One region of the Blastococcus sp. HT6-30 genome, then DNA from elsewhere that is predicted to be linked to it. Evidence: riboswitches for the same ligand, from Rfam matches in the RefSeq annotation. Region 1 holds a riboswitch; each other region holds the start of a gene.
The links. A riboswitch is a leader RNA that binds a small molecule or an ion and turns the genes downstream of it on or off. The one in region 1 is predicted to bind cyclic di-AMP.
Positions count from the first base shown of each region.

Region 1 (5,155 bases):
CCGTCGCCGCCGGGAGCTGGGCGTGGGCCGCACCGGTCGTCCGGATCGCGGCCTCCGCCGCCGCGCTCGGGGCTCTGCTCGGGCTGGTCGCCGGGGTGGGCCGGACGTCGCTGGCGATGGCGCGGACCGGCGACCTCCCGCGCGCGCTGGCCACGGTGCACCCACGCCACCGCGTGCCGCACCGCGCGGAGCTGGCGCTGGGCGCGGTGGTGTGCGCGCTGGTGCTCACCGTCGACCTGCGCGCGGTGATCGGGTTCTCGTCGTTCGGCGTGCTGCTGTACTACGTCGTCGCCAACGTCGCCGCCTTCACCCAGGCGGCCGGCCACCGGCGCTGGCCGCGGGCGGTGCAGGTGGCCGGTGTCGTCGGGTGCCTGGCGCTGGCGGCGACCCTGCCGTGGCCGTCGGTGCTGGCCGGAACGGGCACGCTGGCCGCCGGAGTGCTGTACCGGGCGGTCCGGCTGCGGAGCTCAGGGCCCGGCTCCGCGGCGCACGACCGCGCGTAACGGCCGCGGGTAGGTCAGACTCCGGACGTGACCGTGGACGAGCACTCCTCCAGCCACCGCACCGCGGCCATCTGGTCCTACCAGGGGCACGGCGTCCACGCCGCTCCGGGCGTGCACGAGTATGCGGTCGAACTGGTGCAACAGGCACTGCCCGAGGGCGGCCGGATCCTCGAGGTCGGTGCCGGCTGCGGAGCACTGGCGTGCCGGATGCGCGAGGCCGGGTTCGACGTCGTGCCCACCGACCTCGACCCGCCGCACGACTGGATCCACCGGCTGGACCTCGACGACCCGGTGTGGACGGAGGAGACCCGCGGCCCCTTCGACATGGTGGTGTGCGTCGAGACGCTCGAGCACGTCGAGAACCCGCGGAAGGTGCTCCGCTCGATCCGGTCGCTGCTCCGGCCCGGCGACCGGCTGCTCGTCAGCACGCCGAACGTCACCCATCCGCACTCCCGGCTGAAGATGTTCCTCCGGGGGGCGCCGTTCATCTTCGGGCCGAAGCACTACCACCAGCCAGGCCACATCTCGATCCTCCCCGACTGGATGCTCGTCGAGCACGTCCGGCTGGCCGGCTTCACCGACGTCACCGTGACCACCGGCGGCAGCACCTGGTACGAGGGCCCCCGGCGCCTGGCCCACCGCGTGGAGACGGCGCTGCTGGCGGCCATCGGCCTGCGGCACCGGGCCGACTCGGGCGAGGGCATCTGCACGTTCGTCACCGCCGTCGCCGTCTGACGGACCGGCATGCGGGGCCGGGCGCCCGCGCCCGACCCGGCGGCCACCGGCACGGCGAGCGTCTCCTGCCGAGGGCGGCAGGAGACGCTCGCCGGTGGTCAGCCGGCGGTCCGGAAGGCCACGTGCGGATGGTCCATGTGGTTGGCGGTGGGCGATCCCCGGTCCGCCATGCCCTGCCACGCCCAACCGGTCCACGAGGCGGCGATCCGCTGCTGCCAGATCACGTAGTCGACGCCGAACCGCGCGGCGTTGTCGATGACGTACTGGGCGATCGCGTCACCGGCGGCCCGGTCGTCGTAGACCATGAAGTCCGCGGCACGGTCCTGCGTCGGGCTGTGGCCGGGCCGGGTGAGGACCGTCGGGATGCCGAACCGCTCGGCGACCTCCTGGACGGCGGGTCGCACGTGGGGGGCCCACACGTCGTACGCGGCAGGAGCCGCAGCCGGCCGCTCCGCCCGGCTGGCCCGCGGCACCGGCGCGTTCACGACGGCGGCCGGGCCGCCCCCGCCGCTGAGGGCGAGACGCTGACCGACCCGCAGGACGTTCGCGTTCGGACCGATCACCTGCAGGTTGAGGGCGTGCAGCTGCTGCCAGGTGATGCCGTGGCGGGCGGCGATCCTGCCCAGCGTGTCGCCTGCCTGCACGGTGTACGAGCTCGCAGCCGTGCTCGGCGCGGCCTCCACCGGTGCGGAGCCGCCGATGGACAGCGCCTGCCCGACGCGCAGGACGTTCGGGTTCGCGCCGATGGTGGCGCGGTTGACGTCGTAGACGGTCTGCCACGAGGTGCCGTGGGCGGCCGCCAGGGAGCTCAGCGTGTCACCGGGCTGCACCGTGTGCTCACCGGTGTGGGCCGCGGCGGAAGCCAGGCCGGTGAAGGAGAGGGCCGATGCTGCCGCGAGCACTGCCGCGGGGCGTGCCACGACGGCCACGGCCGACGTGCGGGCGGCACGGTGCCGCCCCTGGGAGCGATTGCGCATGGGGATGTGAGCCTCTCGCCGCCTGCGGGGTTAGCTGTCGGGTTCGGGCGAGAGCTGCCCGGCCGTGGACCACGGCTTCACCCCAGGGCCTGACGGCCCGGTCCTGCGAGAGTGGGTCCCCCGCGCCTGCCCGTCGTCTCGATGTGGCCGGGTGGCGGGGGCAGGTTCGGCGGTACGCCATCCGGTTCCGCCGATCGGCGGACAGGGGCACGGTAGGCAGAGCGGGAGGGGCGGCAGGAGTCCGTGCCCGGCTTTTCCCGGGACCCACCGTGCCGTCGGACGCAGGGTGACCGGACGTGCGCGCAGAGCGGAACAACTGCGGCCGGAACGCGCCGCAGCCCTCGTCGGTGCAGGCTCAGGCGGTCCCGACCCTGGCCGGGGCAGACGACGCCCGGCAGCCGGTGGTCCAACCCCGGGTGACCGGCACCCGGCCAGCGCTCGACGCCGGCGGCGAACCGGTCGGCGGACGTTCCGCCGGCCTCCCGGACTGCCGATGAGACAGGCATGCGCACCAGCCACGCCGCCACCGCGATCGCTGCCTTCACCGCCGGCCTGACCGCCGCGGCGGCCCTGCGCCGTCGTGCCGGCCAACGCGAGAACGCGATCACTGCCGCCGCCCCGGGCATTCCCCCGGCCGCCCGGGCGCCGGGGCACGACGCCGTCGTGCTGCCCTTCGCCCGCCCGGTCCTGGCCGGGCCGGTACCCACGCAGCCGCGGTCGCCGGCTCGCTGCGGAGAGAGCGGCGGCCGGACCAAGGCCGGTGCGCCGTGCGGGGCCCGGACCACCACCGGCGGGCGCTGCCACCACCACCCGATCGCCGCCTGAGGCCCGCGGTGGCGTCCCAGCTGGTCGGTGCGGGGCAGGATGGCGCCATGGACATCCTGAGCAGCCGCGTCCTGCTGCGACCGTCCGATCCGCAGCGGTCGCAGTCGTTCTACCGCGACGTCCTGGGCCTGGCGGTCCATCGCGAGTTCGGACCCTCGGAACATCCGGGGGTCGTCTTCTTCCTGGGCAACGGGCTGCTGGAGGTCTCCGGTCGGTCGTCGGACAGCCCGAAGGGGCTCGCGCTGTGGCTGCAGGTCCGCGACGTCGCCGCCGAACACCGCCGTCTCACGTCGGCCGGCGTGACGGTCACGCAGCCGCCCCGGCTCGAGCCATGGGGGCTGATCGAGATGTGGATCGAGGATCCGGACGGCGTCCGGATCGTCGTGGTGGAGGTCCCCGACGACCATCCCCTGCGCCGCGACCAGCGCTGAGCCGACGCCGACGACGCGGGGGGCGGGGCGACGGACGAGTCGGCCTGTACGCCGGGTTCTGTCCACGGGCGCCTTGCGGCCTCCCGATGGGCGGTCATCCATCTAGGCCTGCCGTTGCCGGCAGGCTCCAGCGGTCTACCCGCAGGCTCGGACGGGCCGCCCTCGAACGCCTGCGCGGAACGGCGGCGGACCGCCGAACCTTCTTGACCTAGCTCCGGGTGGGGTTTACCGAGCCACACCGGTCACCCGGTGTGCGGTGGTCTCTTACACCGCCGTTTCACCCTTACCAGCGGCGAGCCGCTGGCGGTCTGTTCTCTGTGGCACTGTCCCGCGGGTCACCCCGGGTCGCCGTTAACGACCACCCTGCCCTGTGGAGCCCGGACGTTCCTCGGCGACGGGGTCTCCCCCGCCGACGCGACCGCCCAGCCGACTCGTCCGTCGTGCCGGCCAGTCTAGTGCCGCGTCCGGGGCGAGGAACACGCCCACGGGCATCACCGGTCGCGGACGCCCCCGGCCGACTCGCCGCCGGTGCCGGCGGTGGTCATCCCCAGTAGAGCGTGAAGCCCACCCGGCGGCCGCCGTCCTCGGTGAGGGTCGCCATGTCGATCTGCTGCCGGGCCTGCTCCTCGACCGGCTCGTCGGACAGCGCCTCGAGGTACCGGCGGTGCTCGGTGAGCGAGGCGACGGCGGCCTCCGCTCCCCCGCTGACGTCCATCGCGTGCGGTGGCTCGCCGCCCATGTGCTGCACCGCGACGTACTGCACGCCGGCCCACGGCTCCTCGGCGAGGTCCGGGAAGATCCACTCGTTGGCCGCATCGGCGACCGCGTCGAGCACCGACCGGGTGAGCGCCCGGTGGTCCGGGGAGTTCAAGGCGACAGGGCTGACGCCGGGCGGCGTCCAGGCGTCCCCGCCGTGCAGGGTCACCACCAGTTCCGGGCGGTGCCGCCGGATGCCCCCGGCGAGCTCCCGGCGCAGCTCCGGGCCGGCCACCAGCACGCCGTCACGCTGATCGAGGAACTCGACCTCGGTGACGCCGACGACCGCGGCCGACGCCCGCTCCTCGGCCTCCCGCAGCCGGCCCGCCTCGGCCGGCGGCATCCCGGCGATCCCGGCCTCGCCGCGGGTGGCCAGCAGGTAGTGCACCTCCTTGCCGGCCGCCGTCCACACGGCGACGGCGGCGGCGAGGCCGTACTCGATGTCGTCGGGGTGGGCGGCGACGACCAGGGCGCGCTGCCAGTCGTCGGGCATCGGGGCGCTCGGCATGCTCGCAGTGTGCCCGGCCCCGGCGCGGCGGTCACCCTCGCGGCACGGCAGCCGCCCTCGGTCATGCCCGGCCGCGGGCGACCCGCAGCGCAGCCCGCACCATGGGCACCTGCAGGGGCAGCCGCACCCCCGAGACCGCGAGCGGAACTGCCGCCCGCGGAACGATCCGGAACGTGTGCAGGTGGGCCGGCACGAAGGCCAGCAGCAGGCCGGCGGCGGCCCAGCCGCCCGCGCGCCGGGTGGCCGGCGCGGCGAGCAGCGCCGCGGTGCCGATCTCGGCGACGCCGGAGGCGAGTACCCATGCGCGGGCGTCGCCGAGCTCCGGGGGCACCAGCCACTGGTAGGTGCGCGGCCGCACCAGGTGGAGCACCCAGGATCCACCCAGCAGCGCTCCCAGCCACGTCACGCTCGGCGGCTTCC
Region 1 is NZ_CP155792.1:1,356,389-1,361,543, reverse strand. Features, by position in the region: gene ABC795_RS06575 (APC family permease) at 1-503, shown strand, start outside; gene ABC795_RS06570 (methyltransferase domain-containing protein) at 531-1,238, shown strand; gene ABC795_RS06565 (LysM domain-containing protein) at 1,337-2,215, opposite strand; cyclic di-AMP (ydaO/yuaA leader) riboswitch at 2,240-2,339, opposite strand; gene ABC795_RS06560 (hypothetical protein) at 2,720-3,040, shown strand; gene ABC795_RS06555 (VOC family protein) at 3,088-3,471, shown strand; RNA gene rnpB (RNase P RNA component class A) at 3,503-3,905, opposite strand; gene ABC795_RS06545 (PIG-L family deacetylase) at 4,013-4,735, opposite strand; gene ABC795_RS06540 (hypothetical protein) at 4,797-5,155, opposite strand, start outside.

Region 2 (5,155 bases), 710 kb from region 1:
GCCCGATGCCCGGCCGTCGTCGCGCCCCTTCCTGGTGCTGGCGGTGGCGCTCCCGGCCGCCGTCGTCGCGCTGACCCTGGTGCTGCGGTGAGCCACCGGACCCTCGCCGCCGCGGGCCTGGTCGCCGGTTACCCCGGCGCGGCCCCGGTGCTCGACGGCGCGGCGGTCCGCGTGCCGCCGGGGCTGCGGCTGGCGCTGCTCGGCGCCAACGGTTCGGGCAAGACCACGCTGCTGCGCTGCCTGTCCGGGGCGCTGCGGCCCGCCGCCGGCACGGTCACCGTCGACGGCGAGCCGCTCGCGCACACCCGCCGCGGCCTGCGCGCCCACCGCCAGGTGGTCCAGCTCGTGCTGCAGGACCCGGACGACCAGCTGTTCAGCGCCTCGGTCGGCCAGGACGTCTCCTTCGGCCCGCTCAACCTCGGCCTGGCCGAGGACGCCGTCCGGGCCCGCGTGGCGGAGGCGCTGGAGCTGCTGGGCGTGGCACCCCTGGCATCGCGGCCGACGCACCAGCTCTCCTACGGCGAACGCAAGCGGGTGGCGATCGCCGGTGCCGTCGCCATGCGCCCGTGCGTGCTGCTCCTCGACGAGCCGACCGCCGGGCTCGACCCGACCGCGGTGGCCGACACCCTCGCGGCGCTCGCCCGCCTGCAGGAGCACGACTCCACGGTGGTGATGAGCACCCACGACGTCGACCTGGCGCTGCGCTGGGCCGACGAGGTCGCGGTCGTGGTCGACCGGACCGTGGTCCAGGGCGCCCCCGGCACGGTCCTCGGCGACGGCGGCCTGCTCGCCCGGGCCCGGCTGTCCCGCCCGTGGGCCCTGGAGGTCGGCGCCCGGTTGCGCGACCTCGGGCTGCTCCCCGACGGTCCGCTCCCCCGCGACGCCGCGGGGCTGCTGGCCGCGCTCCCCGACCGTCCGGGGGTGCCCATGTGACGACCGTGGGGATCGGGCTGTCGTCGGGGGTGAGCGCCGCCGAGGTGCTGGCCGCGGTGGACGCCGTCCTGCCCCCGGTCGCCGGCCCGGTGCGGCTGGCCACCCTCGACACGCGGTCGACCGAGCCGGGGCTGGTCGCGGCCGCCGCACGGCGCGGCTGGCCGGTGACCGGCCACCCGGCGGCGGACCTGGCCGCCGTGCTGGTGCCCACGCCGTCGCCCGCCGTCGCGGCCCGCGTCGGCACCCCCTCCGTGGCCGAGGCGGCGGCCCTGCTCGGCGGGGGTGAACTCGTCGTCGGCAAGACCGTCCACGGCCGGGTGACGGTCGCCGTCGCCCGGCTGCCCGACGCCGCCGGGACCGCCGTCGACGCCGAGGACCGAGGAGGTCCCGTGACCCCCGACCCGGCCGGCGAGCTGCTGCACCCGGTGGGGCTCCGGCTCGCCGGCCGGCCCGTGGTCGTGGTGGGCGGCGGCGCGACGGCGCACCGCGGGGTCGCCGGCCTGCGGGCCGCCGGCGCAGTGGTCACCGTGGTCGGCCCCGAGGTCACCCCCGCGCTGGAGTCGCTGGCGACGACCGGCGGGATTGCCTGGGAGCGCCGGCCCTACGGCGCCGGCGACCTCGCCGGTGCCTGGTTCGCGCTGGCGGCGAGCGGGGACCCCGCGGTGGACGCGGCGGTGGCCGCGGAGGCGGAGCAGGCCCGCATCTTCTGCACCCGGGCCGACGACCCGGCGCTGTCCAGCGCCGCACTCCCGGTCGCGGGCCGGGCGGGCGACCTGGTGGTCGCGGTCCACCGCGCCGCGGATCCCCGGCGGGCGGCCGGTGTGCGGAACGCCGTGCTGGCCGGCCTCGGCGACGGGACGCTGGCTCTCCGGTCGCCCGACGCCGGAGCCGCCCCCGGACGCGTGGTCCTCGTCGGTGGCGGCCCGGGGGATCCGGGGCTGATCACGGTGCGCGGCCGGCAGGCGCTCGCCGAGGCCGACGTCGTGCTGGTCGACCACCTGGCACCCCGGTCGCTGCTCACGTGCCTGGCGCCCGGCGCCGAGGTGATCGACGCCGCCAAGCTCCCGCGGGGCCGGTTCATGGCGCAGGAGCGGATCAACGACCTGCTGGTGGGCCACGCGCGCGCCGGCCGGCGGGTGGTCCGGTTGAAGGGCGGCGACCCGTTCGTCTTCGGCCGCGGCATGGAGGAGCTGGCGGCCTGTACCGCCGCCGGGGTGCCGGTGGAGGTGGTGCCGGGCGTCACCAGCGCCGTCGCCGTTCCTGCCCTGGGCGGCATCCCGGTCACCCATCGCGGCCTGACCCACGAGTTCGTCGTCGTCTCCGGCCATCTGCCCCCGGGCCATCCGCAGTCGCTGGTCGACTGGGCGGCCCTCGGCCGGCTGCGCGGCACGCTCGTCGTGCTCATGGGCGTGGAGACCGCCCCCGCGATCGCCGCGGCACTGGTCGAGCACGGCCGGGCGCCGGACACCCCGGTCGCCGTCGTGGCCGACGGCTCCACCGCCACCCAGCGGAGCGTGCGCACCACCCTCGCCGGCCTGCCGCAGGTCCTCGCCGACGGTGGCATCCGGCCACCTGCGGTCTGGGTCGTCGGCGAGGTCGTGAGCCTTGCCACCGTTTCCGAGGGCGCTCCGGCGGTGCGCCGTGACCGTGCGTGAACGCGTCGGCAGCGGAGGAGGAAAGGCCCGACGAACTCGTCACCCGACGTGGTGACGGCGCCGGTCGCCCCCTAGCGTGGGCCCGTCCGGACGGACCCGTCCGTCGCCCGACCGGTGACAGCCGCCCGGACGCCGCCGAACCACCCGCCGGCACCGCCGGCACCCGGACCGGGGACCCATCGCACTCCCGGGGTGAAGCGACCGACCGACCCGGAAGGGCCGCCGGACGCCGGGCGTCTTCCCGCCCGAACCCGTCAGCTAACCCGGTAGGCGGCCGTGGAAGAAAGGAAAACCCGCCGAACATGGCGAGTTCGCTCAACCCTGCCCACCGCCGGATCACCGGCCGTCGGGCCCTGGTGGCCCTCGTGGCCGCCGGCGGTGTCGCCCTCACGCCGCTCCCCGCGTTCGCCGACCCCGAGCGGCCGACGACGTCGCAGCAGGCCGCGCAGCTGATCGCGAGCCGGGCGCACGACCTGGAAGTGCTCACCGAGCGGTACAACGAGACCCGCGAGCAGCTCAAGGCGACCCAGCAGGCCGCCGACCTGGCCGCCGAGGAGCTCACCGCCGCGCAGGCCGCCCTGGAGCGCGCCCGCGACCGGGTCCGCACCGTGGCCCGCAGCGCCTACACCGGCGACGGGCTCGGCGTCCTCGAGGCCATGCTGACCAGCGGCTCCGCCGGCGACCTGGTCGACCGGGTGGGCCTGCTCGACGCCATCGCCGCGCACAACAACGGCGTGCTGAGCGAGGCCCGTCAGGCCGGGGAGGACGCCGACCGGGCCCGGGCCTCGGCCGAGCAGGCAGCGGAGGACGCGCGGTCCCAGGTCGACCGGGTCACCGCCGAGCGGGCCCGGCTGGACCAGCAGATCGCGGAGTACCAGGCGCAGTACGAGCGGCTCACCGAGGAGGAGAAGCGCGCCTCCCGGGCCGCCGCGGAGCGGCACGCCGCCGAGCAGGAGGTGGCGGCTGCCCAGGAGGCGGCGGCTGCCGAGGAGGCTCCGGCCGAGCAGGCCCCGGCCCCTGCGGCGCCGCGCGCCTCGGCGCCGGTCGCCGCTGCCCCGGCTCCGGCGGCCCCGCCTGCTCCGGCTCCGGCTGCTCCGGCTCCGGCTGCTCCGGCTCCGGCTGCCCCAGCTCCGGCTGCCCCAGCTCCGGCCGCCCTGCCGGCTCCGGCCCCCGCACCCCCGCCGGCGCCGGTCGCGGGCGGGAGCGCCGCGGCCCGGACCGCGGTCGACACCGCCCTGGCCCAGGTGGGCGACCCCTACGTGTGGGCCGCCGCCGGGCCGAACGCCTTCGACTGCTCCGGGCTGGTGCAGTACGCCTACGCCGCGGCCGGCATCTCGGTGCCGCACTCGAGCCGGATGCAGTCGACCATGGGCACCCCGGTGTCCCGGTCGGCCCTGCAGCCGGGTGACCTGCTGTTCTTCTACAGCCCGGTCAGCCACGTCGGCATCTACGTCGGCAACGGGCAGATGGTGCACGCCTCGACCTCGGGCGTGCCGGTCAAGGTCGCGTCGATCGACTCGATGGGCAGCTTCAACAGCGCCCGGCGGATCGCCGGCTGATCTCGGGGCGCGCGGGGCGGCGGTCCGCCCCGCGCCCCCGCCTGCCCGGAGGCCCGGGCGGGCGGCGTGGGACGATCGCGTTCCGTGCGGGTCGGGACGCGGGGCGAGCTCCCCCGCGAGGTCAGGGTCCTGGCGGTCATCGCCTTCGTCGTGGCGTTGGGGTTCGGCATCGTCGCGCCGGCGATCCCGCTGTTCGCCCGCTCCTTCGGCGTCGGCACCACCGCCGTCGGGCTGGCGGTGAGCGCCTTCGCGTTCTTCCGCTTCGTCTCCGCGTTCAGCGGCGGCACGCTGGTCGAGCGCTTCGGCGAGCGGCTGGTGCTGGCCACCGGCCTGGCCATCGTCGCCGTGACCACCGGTGCGGCGGGGCTGGCGGGGTCCTTTCCGCTGTTCCTCGCCCTGCGGGCGGCCGGTGGCATCGGCAGCGCCATGTTCACCGTGGCCGCCCTCTCGCTGCTGCTGCGCGTCGCACCCCCGTCGCACCGAGGGCGGGCGGCCGCCACCTGGCAGGGCGGCTTCATCCTGGGCGGCATCGCCGGGCCCGCGGCCGGCGGGCTGCTGGCCGAGCTCTCCCCCCGGCTGCCCTTCTTCCTCTACGCCGGGTTCCTGCTCGTGGCCGGCGGCGTCGGTGTGCTGATGCTCCGCTCGGCCGCGCCCGCCCCGGACCCCGAGGCCGCGGACGTCGCCTCGCCCGACCTCGGCGCCGGGCCGATGCCCCTGGGCACCGCGCTGCGCTCCCGGGTGTACCTCGCCGCGCTGGTGGCGAACTTCGGCGTCGGCTGGGTGCTCTTCGGCGTCCGCAACTCGCTGGTGCCGCTGTACGTGACCGAGGAGCTCGGCCGGACGGTCGCCTGGGCGGGCGCCGGCCTGCTGGCCGGCTCGGTCGCCCAGGCGCTGGGGCTGCTGCGGTCCGGCCGGCTGGTGGACGGCTGGGGACGGCGTCCCTCCCTGGTGGTCGGCGCCGCGCTGGGCACCGCCGCCATGGCGATCCTCGTCCTGCCGCCGGTCATC
Region 2 is NZ_CP155792.1:2,067,348-2,072,502, forward strand. Features, by position in the region: gene cbiQ (cobalt ECF transporter T component CbiQ) at 1-91, shown strand, start outside; gene ABC795_RS09975 (ATP-binding cassette domain-containing protein) at 88-933, shown strand; gene cobA (uroporphyrinogen-III C-methyltransferase) at 930-2,588, shown strand; cyclic di-AMP (ydaO/yuaA leader) riboswitch at 2,724-2,876, shown strand; gene ABC795_RS09985 (NlpC/P60 family protein) at 2,891-4,147, shown strand; gene ABC795_RS09990 (MFS transporter) at 4,232-5,155, shown strand, end outside.
Region 2: another riboswitch for cyclic di-AMP. It lies ahead of ABC795_RS09985 (NlpC/P60 family protein); the one in region 1 lies ahead of ABC795_RS06565 (LysM domain-containing protein).

Region 3 (5,155 bases), 790 kb from region 1:
CCTCACGCCGTTCGCATCCTCGCCCGAGCCTGGTGCCGGATCATCTGGCGCTGCTGGACCGACAACACCGCCTACGACCCCGCCCGCTACAACGGCCTACAACAACTCCTGACCGCCGCGGGTTGACACAGGGCTCTCAGCCCCCGGGCGGCGGCTCCCGGCGGACGAGGTCGCCGACGGCCTCCTCCAACCGGGCCCACGAGCCGCTCCACTCCACCAGCGGGTCGAGGATCCGCTCGAAGACGGCGAGCTGCTGGTCGAAGGCGTCCAACTGGGCCCGCATCGCCGCGATCGAGGTGCGCTGCGCGGTCACCATCTCCATGATCGCGCGCAGCTGGGCGGCCGACATCGCGCCGGGCGGACTGGGCAGGGCCGGCAGCGGGAGCCGGGACGTCGCACTGCCGGCCAGGGTGCGGGCGCGGTCGGTGAAGAACCGCAGCTGGCTCACGAACTCGTCGATCGACCGCCCTACGATCCCGCTCTGCGGGTCGGTGCGGTCGCCGTCGGCCTCGGTCATCGCTCCCCCTCCGGCTGTCCTGCCCCCCCCGACCCTAGGCAGGACGGGCCGACGGTGCCCGGTCAGCCGTCGGCGGGGCGGTTCCGGATCTCCTCCTCCGTCGCCCGGGTAGCGGCTCAGGGTCACCCGACTGCGACACGGCCACCATCTCCCCGGCTCCCGGGGCGGCCCGGGCAACACTCGGGGAGATGCCCACACACCGCACGACGACGTCCCGGGCGGGTTCCGCGCCCATCCGACGGCCGGACCGGGCGCGGTCCCTGCTCCTCGCGGCCGTCGTCGTCGCCGCGCTGACCGGCTACGCCTCCACGCCCGTCCGACCGGCCTCCTTCTCCGGCGGCGGACCCGCGACGGCCACCACCACTCCCCCATCGCCCGAGCAGACGTCGGCGGACGTGTCCGTGGACGCCGTGCTCGCCGGACTGGACCGCCGGGCTCAGGTGTCGCAGCTGTTCGTGGCCGGCGTTCCGCTGGACGGGCTGGGCGCGGGCACGGCCGTCGTCGGCGAGGGGGTCGGCGGGGTCTTCCTGCAGGGCCGGACCACCTTGGCCGCACCGGAGCTCGCCGCCACCACGGCCGCCTGGCAGGAGGCGGCGCCCGGCCCCGACCTCTGGATCGCCGCCGACCAGGAGGGTGGCGCAGTCCAGACCCTCAAAGGCTCCGGGTTCGACGTGCTCCCGCCGGCGGTGGAGCAGGGGGTGCTGGCGGTCGGCGAGCTCGGTGCGCTCGCCGACCGGCTGGGAGCCGCGATGTCCGGTGCCGGCCTGAACCTCAACCTCGCCCCGGTGGCCGACGTCGTTCCCCCGGGCACCGAGGCGGGCAACGCGCCGATCAGCGCGTTCGGCCGGCAGTACGCCGGCGCCGGCCCCGCGGTGGCAGCCGCTGCCGCGACGATGGCCGACGGGCTGGCATCGCACGGCGTCGTCCCGACGTTCAAGCACTTCCCCGGCCTGGGCCGGGTGTCCGAGAACACCGACATCACCAGCGACGTCGTCGACCCGGTGACCGCCGCCGGCGACGAGCAGGTCACCGCCTTCGCCGATGCGCTCGCCCGCACCGCGGCCGACCCGTTCGTGATGACGTCGTCGGCGACCTATCCCCGAATCGACCCGGAGGAGCAGGCCGCGTTCTCCCGCGCCGTGGTCACCGACCTGCTCCGCGACCGGCTGGACTTCGACGGGGTGGTCGTCTCCGACGACCTGGGTGCCGCCGAGGCGGTGGCGGACATCCCGCCGGGCGAGCGCGCCGTCCGCTTCCTCGCGGCCGGGGGCACGCTGGTGCTGACCGTCGACGCCGGTCTGGTGCCGGAGATGGTCGACGCCGCCGTGGCCCGAGCGGAGACCGACCCCGCCTTCGCCGCGACCGTCGACGCCGCCGTCCGCACCGCCCTCACCGCCAAGGCCGAGGCCGGCCTCCTCGGCTGAGCCCGGAAACGACGAGTTCGGCGATCTCCCCCCCATCACGCGCGTGAAGGGGACGAGATCACCGATCTGGTCGGTGGGTGATCGGGGGAGCCAGCTGCGCTCAGTACCAGCCGGTCGCCCGCGAGTGCGACCACGCGCCGCACGGCGAGCCGTAGCGGTTCTCGATGTAGATCAGCCCGGCGTCGATCTGCCGGTAGCCGTCGGAGGTCTTGGCGATGCCCGTCCCGGCCCACGTCGAGTTGAGGAACTGCGGGATGCCGTACGCGGTGCTGGTCGGGTTCTGCGCGTTGGGGTTCCAGCCGCTCTCCTTGCCCCACAGGCTCTCCAGGCAGCTGAACTCGCCGGCGCTGCCGACCTTGCTCATCGCGTACTGCTTGAACGACCCGGCAGGGGCGGCAGGTGCCGCCGGGGCGCTGGTCGCGCGCGCCGGAGCGGGGACGGCTGCCTGGGCGCGGGCGGCCTCGGCACGAGCCGTCTCCGCGCGCGCGGCTTCGGCGCGGGCGGCCTCGGCGCGGGCGGCCTCGGCGCGGGCGGCCTCGGCGCGGGCGGCCTCGGCGCGGGCGGCCTCGGCGCGGGCGGCCTCCTCGGCCGCGATGCGGGCCGCCTCCTCGGCGGCCCGGCGATCGAGCTCGGCCTGCTCCGCGGCGGCCCGGGCCTCGGCGGCCGCAGCCCGCTCGGCGGCGCGCTCGCTGCGGCTCGCCGCCAGCGGGGCGAGGCTGTCGACGGCGGACTGCACCGTGTCGGCGGCGGGCGCCTCGGCGGTGATCCCGAGCTGCTCGGCGACGCTGACCGACGCCAGCTGCGGCTCGTCCTGCGCGGTCGGCTCGTCGGTGACGACGACGTTGGCGATCAGCCCGCCGGCGGCGACGACGGCCAGCAGCAGCGCCGGACGGCGGACCCGGCCGGCGCTACGCCGTCCGCCCTCGGGCCGGAGGGCGCGGGTGATCGAGGTGGCGCGAAGCTTCATGGGGAGGAACTGCTCCAGGGGCGGGGCACAGCGGGGCAGCGGAGGCTGCACGGACTGCTGCGGGGTGGTCGAGTGGCAGCGGCGGTCGGGTGGTGCGCCCGGGCGCTCAGCGCGGGGAAGGCGCGCGCGAGGCCCCGTACCGGCTGCGGTTCCTTACAGGGTGGGCCCGCAGGGTCACCACGCGGCGGCTCTCCGTTTCTTCCGTCGTGCCGCCTACCGGGTCAGCTGACGGATTCGGGCGGGAAGCGGCCCTACCCGCGCCGCCACGTGCTCGGCGCGCGATTCACCCCAGTGCTGCGGTGGGTCCCCGGCTCGCCCGCAACTCGACGGCAGCGGGCGACTCGGCGGCGCCCGGCGGACCTCCCCGGGTGGGGAGAGAACGAACGGCCGGGCGGGGCCCACGGTAACCAGCGTTATCCGTTCGTGACAATCCCCTGCCGGGAAAAGGAACGTGACGCGACCCTCAGGGCAACCGCCAGACGGTGGTCCGGCGCACCGGTGCGGGCCGGCCTGGCGACGGTTCGGTGTCGGGCACGTCGTAGGCGGCCAGGGACTGCAGCCGGTCCTCCGGGAGGTAGACGCGCCCCGGATCGCCGACCAGCACCTCCACGCCGCGGGCACGTGCGGCCTCCAGGAAGGGCAGCACCCGGTCGGTCATCTCTCGGTCGTAGCAGACGTCGCCGGCCAGGATCACCGCCACGTCCGGCGGTTCGGCGCCCAGCACGTCACCCACCGGCGTGATGCCCGGCGTTCCGTTCCGCTCGGCGTTCACGATCACGGCGGTCAGCGCGAAGGGGTCGACGTCGCTGGCGAGCACGGACGTCGCCCCGGCACGGACCGCCGCCACGGCGACCAGCCCGCTGCCGGCGCCGAGATCCAGCACCGCCCGCCCCGCGACCAGGTCGGGGTGGTCGAGCACGTACCGCGCCAGCGCCTGTCCGCCCGGCCAGGCCGCCGCCCAGAACGGCGGATCGGTGGAGGTGCGCCCCTGCTCGGTCTCCATGGCCTCCCACAGGGCGACGACGTCGGCGGCCACCAGCAGCTCCACCTCGGGCACCAGTTCGGGCCGCACCGCGCGGGTGTGGGCGCGGACGAACTCCGGGGGGACGGGACGGTCGGCCGGCACCGGGGCAGTCAACCGCACCGGCGGGACGACGGCGCAATCGAGGTGCCGTCGCTCAGGCCTGGGGCGCCCACGACGGCAGCTTCCCCGGTCGGCCGGAGACCCAGCGCCTCGTCGACGCCCACCATCCGGGCGTTGCTCCCGGAGTTGCAGGTGCTGATCCGGGGACGCCTCGGGGAACGCTCCCGGAGCGCCGCGACCGGTCAGCTCGTCGGCTTCGCCGGTGCCGCCCGACGGGCGATCAGCCGCCAGTAGCTGCCCGGCACGAGCCGCACGAGCACGTCGGGAACCTTCGCGGTCCAGCCGATCAGCAGCCGCGGACGACGACGCTCGATCGCCGCGACGATCTGCGCGGCGGCGTCCTCCGGCGGCATCCGGAGCAGCGTGGCGAACCGCTTGCGCCCCTCCTCGTACTCCGCCACCGACACGCCCGAGCCGGTCCGGGCGCTCTCGGCGATGCGCGTGCGGACGCCGCCGGGGTGCACCACAGTCACGCCGATGCCGTCCTCGGCCAGCTCGTGCCGCAGCGCCTCGGTGAACCCCCGGACGGCGAACTTGCTGGCCGCGTAGGCGGCCTGGCCGGCCGGGGCGACGATGCCGAAGACGCTGGACACGTTCACCACGTGCGCGCCGGGGTGCGTCTTGAGCACCGGCAGCAGGGCGTGGGTGAGCTGGACGACGGCGCGCACGTTGATCGCCATCACCCACTCGAACTCCTCCAGGGTGACCTGGTCGAAGCGCCCGCCGAGCGCGACCCCGGCGTTGTTGACCAGCAGCGTCGTCTCCGGGTGCTCGGCGACGAGCGTCGCCGCCACCCGGGCGGTCGCCTCGTCGTCGGCGAGGTCGGCTACGTGGGTGGCGATCCGCAGCCCCGGGTGGTCGGCACGGATCCGCCCGGCCACCCCCTCGAGCCGCTCGGCATCGCGGTCCAGCAGCACCAGGTGGCTGCCCCGCCCGGCCAGCTGCGCGGCGAGCGCTTCGCCGATGCCGCTCGCCGCGCCGGTGACGACGGCCGTTCCGCCCGCGAACGCGTAGGGACCCATCACGCCATCGTCCGCTCGGCGACGGCGCCGGCCAGCGCTCGCGGCTGGAAGGTCATGCCCTCGTCCTCCAGGGAGCCGCGG
Region 3 is NZ_CP155792.1:2,144,764-2,149,918, forward strand. Features, by position in the region: gene ABC795_RS10375 (IS110 family transposase) at 1-126, shown strand, start outside; gene ABC795_RS10380 (hypothetical protein) at 137-517, opposite strand; gene ABC795_RS10385 (glycoside hydrolase family 3 N-terminal domain-containing protein) at 706-1,941, shown strand; gene ABC795_RS10390 (transglycosylase SLT domain-containing protein) at 2,042-2,908, opposite strand; cyclic di-AMP (ydaO/yuaA leader) riboswitch at 3,103-3,247, opposite strand; gene ABC795_RS10395 (50S ribosomal protein L11 methyltransferase) at 3,372-4,034, opposite strand; gene ABC795_RS10400 (SDR family NAD(P)-dependent oxidoreductase) at 4,235-5,074, opposite strand; gene ABC795_RS10405 (NAD(P)/FAD-dependent oxidoreductase) at 5,074-5,155, opposite strand, start outside.
Region 3: another riboswitch for cyclic di-AMP. It lies ahead of ABC795_RS10390 (transglycosylase SLT domain-containing protein); the one in region 1 lies ahead of ABC795_RS06565 (LysM domain-containing protein).